One region of the Pseudorhodoferax sp. genome, then DNA from elsewhere that is predicted to be linked to it. Evidence: predicted binding sites of a transcription regulator. Region 1 holds the regulator's gene; the other holds the start of a gene.

Evidence for each region. Region 1 encodes FNR, which switches genes on or off when oxygen is low (the NO sensors DNR and NnrR bind a similar motif). Its sites were predicted from a motif close to TTGATNNNNATCAA; they were not measured.
Region 2: a site for FNR is predicted at 1,437-1,450, ahead of QM782_RS09145 (universal stress protein). Genes of this name have one in related genera too.

Annotation. Positions count from the first base shown of each region.
Region 1 covers NZ_JASGJZ010000001.1:3,967,075-3,969,523, reverse strand. The annotation lists gene hemN (oxygen-independent coproporphyrinogen III oxidase) at 1-359, opposite strand, end outside; gene fnr (fumarate/nitrate reduction transcriptional regulator Fnr) at 473-1,192, shown strand; gene QM782_RS18595 (hypothetical protein) at 1,170-1,439, opposite strand; gene QM782_RS18590 (nitrogen fixation protein FixH) at 1,458-1,718, opposite strand; gene ccoG (cytochrome c oxidase accessory protein CcoG) at 1,730-2,449, opposite strand, start outside.
Region 2 covers NZ_JASGJZ010000001.1:1,944,241-1,946,689, reverse strand. The annotation lists gene QM782_RS09150 (TonB-dependent siderophore receptor) at 1-783, opposite strand, end outside; gene QM782_RS09145 (universal stress protein) at 943-1,362, opposite strand; gene QM782_RS09140 (DNA-3-methyladenine glycosylase I) at 1,479-2,054, shown strand; gene QM782_RS09135 (HAD family hydrolase) at 2,063-2,449, opposite strand, start outside.

The DNA of each region.
Region 1 (2,449 bases):
GATACTGGCTGGCCCGCGCCCAGCGCAGCGACGACGAGCTCGATCTCGCGCTCCAGATAGTCCAGGTAGGGCCCGGCCTTCTCGTGGCGCCGGGTGATGATCTTGTTGCAGGCGCAGTAGTAGCACAGCGATTCGCAGAACGGAACGTGTACGTACAGCGACAGCGGCAGGGCCTGCCCCGCCCCGCCGTTGCACCGCTGCTGCAAGGCCTGCGCCAGGTCCTGCGGGCCGAAGGCCTCGACGAAGCGGTCGGCCGTCGGATAGGAGGTGTAGCGCGGCCCGGGCCGGTCGAAGCGCCGCAGCACGTCCTCGGGAACCTGGCAGGCTGGAACGGCAAGGGAAGCCATCGTCGTCGTCATGGGAAATCCTCAGGCTGCCACTGTGCCGCGGTAGAACAATCCCGTGCTTGACCATGATCAAGCGCCGTCACAATCGGTTTTGAGACAATTTGCGCTAGGTCAGAAAGGACGCCATGAACCCACTCGCCGTCAAAGTCGCCTGTTCCAACTGCAATCTGCGCGAACTGTGCATGCCGATGCAGCTGGACCAGCAGGAGCTCGCGCGCATCGACGAGGTCGTCGCCACGCGCCGCTCCATCAAGCGCGGCGGGACGCTGTTCCACAACGGCGAGAAGTTCAGCTCGCTCTACGCGATCCGCACCGGCTTCTTCAAGACCACGGTGGCCACGGCCGACGGGCGCGAACAGGTCACCGGCTTCCAGATGGCCGGCGAGATCATCGGCCTGGACGGCATCGTCAACGACCGGCACAGCTGCGACGCCGTGGCGCTGGAGGATGCCGAGGTCTGCGTGATGCCGTTCGACCGGCTGGAAGAGCTCTCGCGCGAGGTCAACGCGCTGCAGCACCACGTGCACAAGATCATGAGCCGCGAGATCGTGCGCGAGCACGGCGTGATGCTGCTGCTGGGCAGCATGCGCGCCGAGGAGCGCGTGGCGGCCTTCCTGCTGAACCTGGTCAAGCGCCTGCACGCGCGCGGCTTCTCGCGCAGCGAGCTGATCCTGCGCATGACGCGCGAGGAGATCGGCAGCTACCTGGGCCTGAAGCTGGAGACCGTGAGCCGCACCTTCTCCAAGTTCGTCGACGAGGGCATCGTCGAGGTCAAGCAGCGGCACCTGCGCATCCGCGATGCCGATGCGCTGCAGCGCATCGTCAATCCACAGGTCTGCCATTGAGCCGCGCCGCGCCGCGGTTGAGCTCCGCCGGCGTCAGCGCCAGCAGCGCCGTCATCGCGCAGGCGCCCATGCACACCAGCCAGAAGCCGAAGAAGGTGGCGGTGTAGACGGCCATCGGCGACCATTCCAGCGCGCGGCCCAACCAGTGCAGGTCGTGCGGGTCGATCAGCGCGAACACCAGCATCTCCAGCACGCCCGCGGCCAGGAAGGCCGGCCAGGCGATCCACATCAGGCGTTGTCCCCACATGGCGGCGGCCCCTGCCCTTCAGCGCGCGGCCGGCACGCCGCCGGTGGCCGCGTGGTTGCGGCCCTGCATGGCCGGCTGGTGGTCGAACGACTGCTCGGCGGCCTGCGCCGCGGCGGGGTCCTGGACCACCGGGTCGGCGCCCTGGAACGCGATCACGGCCGTCACGATGCCGGCCACCACGACCGCCGCCGGCCCGGCGATGACCATCCAGACCATGCCGTGGCGCCACCACGGGCGGGCGGCGACGGGGGCCTGCAGTGCTTGCTGCGGAACTTGCATCCGAATCTCCTTCATCGCGGTACCAGGAATACCGACTTCTCGCGCACGGCACCGTCGCCCGACAGCATGCGCAGTTCGAACCGGATCGGGTGCGAGCCGCTGGCCGCGCCGCCGTGGGGCAGCTGCAGCCGCACCGCGACCCAGCGCGAGGCCGTGGCATCGACCTCGATCTCCGGCTCGGACACGACGGACAGCCCCGGCAGGCCGGTGGCGCCGATCGCGAAGCGCTGCGGCGCCTCGGTCGCGTTCATGATCTGCAGGCGGTAGACGTTCTCGATCGCGCCGCCGGCCACGATGCGGGCCATGGCGCCGCGGTCGCGCACCACGTCGACCTTGAACGGCGTACGCAGGGCCAGGCTGGTCAGCAGCGCGATCGAGATCGCCAGCAGCACCGCCGCGTAGACCAGCACGCGCGGGCGCAGCACGCGGCGCCAGATCTGCGCGCGGCTCCAGCCCTGCTCCTGGCCCCGCTGCGTGGTGAACTTGATCAGCCCGCGCGCATAGCCCATCTTGTCCATCACGCCGTCGCACACGTCGGCGCAGGCGCCGCAGCCGATGCACTCGTACTGCAGGCCCTTGCGGATGTCGATGCCGGTCGGGCAGACCTGCACGCACAGCGTGCAGTCGATGCACGAGCCCAGGCCGCGCGCGGCCGGGTCGGCGTTGCGCGGCCGGCTGCCGCGCGGCTCGCCGCGCGCCTCGTCGTAGCTGACGACCAGCGTGTCGCGGTC
Region 2 (2,449 bases), 2.0 Mb from region 1:
GGAGCCCCAGGCGGGCAGGAAGCCGTTGGTGGGCTTGCCGTCCTCGCGCTGCACGCTGCCCAGCAGCGTCAGCGCGGTGCGCGGGCTGAACTCGACGGTCGCGCTGGGGGCCAGGTAGTAGCTGGCCATCTCGGTGCCCCGTTGCATGCCGTCCTCCGTGCGCGCCTGCGCCACGAGGCGGTAGTAGACGGAGCCGTCGCTGTTGGCGATCCCGTTGTAGTCCACGCCCAGGCCCCGCTTGCCCCGGTTGCCCACCTCGGCGTCCACAGACAACGCCTGCACCTTGTGCGGGCGCTTGGTCACGAGGTTGACGACGCCGCCGGTGTTCGCCGCGCCGAACACGAGCGAATTGGCGCCCTTGACCACCTCGACGGACTCCACACCGAACAGTTCGGGCTTCCAGACGAAAAAGCCGTTGGGGGTCGTGGGCGTGCCATCCAGCGAGACCGAGGCGTCGAAGCCGCGGATCTTGAACCACTCCACCTTGTTGTCCGCGCCGAAGGGCTCGCTCACGATGCCGGCCTGGTACTGCAGCGCCTGGTCCAGCTTGCGGCTGCCCATGGCCTCGATGGCTTCGCGCTGGATCACCGCGCTGGAATTGGGCGCATAGAAGTCCAGGTTCTGCAATGCATCGACCGAGCCGATGACGGTCACGGTGGACAGCGCCCGCTCGTTGTCGGCCGCTGCGGCCGCCTGGGCCCAGGCGGCTTGCGACAGGCACAGGGCCAGGGGAGTCAGCGCGCAGCCGGCAGCGGCGCGCAGGGCAAAGGATCGGACAGGCATGGCGAGCTCACCCAGGGAAGTGTGGACGGGCTGGCTCGGCGCGGGGCCGCGCAGGCCCCCTGCCTGGCTGGCGGGAAGGGGCGCAAGTTTACGCCCGGCCCCCCAGCAACGGACCGGATTGTTGCGGCCCCGCGACAGGGCCGCCGCAGGCGCGGGAGGTCAGCGCAGCAGCAGCACCGGCACCTTGCACAGGCTCAGCACCTTGGTGGCGACCGAGCCCATGATCAGGTTGCCGAGCGCGCCATGGCCATGGCTGCCCAGCGCCAGCAGGTCGTAGCGGCCCTCCGTGGCGGCACGCGCGATCTCCTCGGCCGGATGGCCGGCCTTGAAGACGAACTCCGCGGAGGCACCCTTCTGCGCGAAGAACTCGCGCACCGGGCCCAGCACCTTCTCGGCCTCTTCCTCGTAGTACTCCTGCACCAGCCGGGCATCCACGTACGAAGCCGCGCGCTTGGGCACCTCCAGCACCACGGTCATCACCGTGTACTCGTTGCCCGGGCGCAGCCACTCGTGCGCCGACAGGTACGCCAGCATGCGCTTGGTGTGCTCGCTGCCGTCGACGGCAATCAGGATCTTCATGTGCGCGCTCCTTTTCCTTCGTTCGTTGGATGGCCAGGTGAAATTTCAGTATCGCGCATCGGCATGGACGGATCTTGATCTCCGTCTACTCCGCGGGGCCAAGCGAGAATGCCCGCATGCCGTCTCCGTCCGCCCTGCCCCGCTGCGCCTGGTGCGGCAGCGATCCGCTGTACCAGCACTACCACGACCACGAATGGGGCGTGCCCGAGCGCGACAGCCGCGCACTGTGGGAGACGCTGATGCTGGAGGGCTTCCAGGCCGGCCTGTCCTGGATCACGGTGCTGAGGAAGCGCGCGGCCTTCCGCGCGGCGTTCGACGGCTTCGACCCGCGCCGCGTCGCCGGCTACGGCGAGGCCAAGGTCGCCGCGCTGCTGGCCGACCCGGGCATCGTCCGCTCGCGCGCCAAGATCGAGGCCACCATCGCCGGCGCCCGCATCTACTGCGCGATGCAGGACGCCGGCGAGGACTTCGCGGACTTCTGCTGGGCCTTCACCGGCGGGCAGGTGCTGCAGGGCGACGGCGTGCACTTCGCCGCGGCCACGCCGCTGTCCGAGCGCATCGCGCGCGAACTCAAGCGCCGCGGCTTCAAGTTCGTCGGCCCGACCATCGTCTACGCCTGGATGCAGGCGATCGGCATGGTCAACGACCACGCCGCGCACTGCTTCCGCTACCGGCCGCTGGGCGGCGGCTGACCGGCGCGTCAGAGCCGCGACGGCAGGTCCGACAGGCGCGCGATGCGCTGCACGGCGGCGGGCAGGTCCGCCGGCTGCTCGCCGAGCGCGAACACGCGCATGCCGGCGGCCAGGCCGGCGGCGATGCCGGAGGCGCTGTCCTCCACCACGGCGCAGTCGGCCGGCGCGAAGCCCAGCTGCGCCGCGGCGTGCAGGAACAGGTCGGGCGCGGGCTTCCAGGCGCCGACCTCGTAGGCGCTGAAGATGCGGCCCTCGCACCAGGGCAGCAGGCCGGTCAGGCCCAGCACCAGCTCGATCTTGTGGCGCGGGCCGTTGGAGGCGACGCAGAACGGCAGCCGCAGCGCGGGCAGCAGCTCGCGCGCGCCGGCGATGGGCTGCAGGTGGGCGCGGAACAG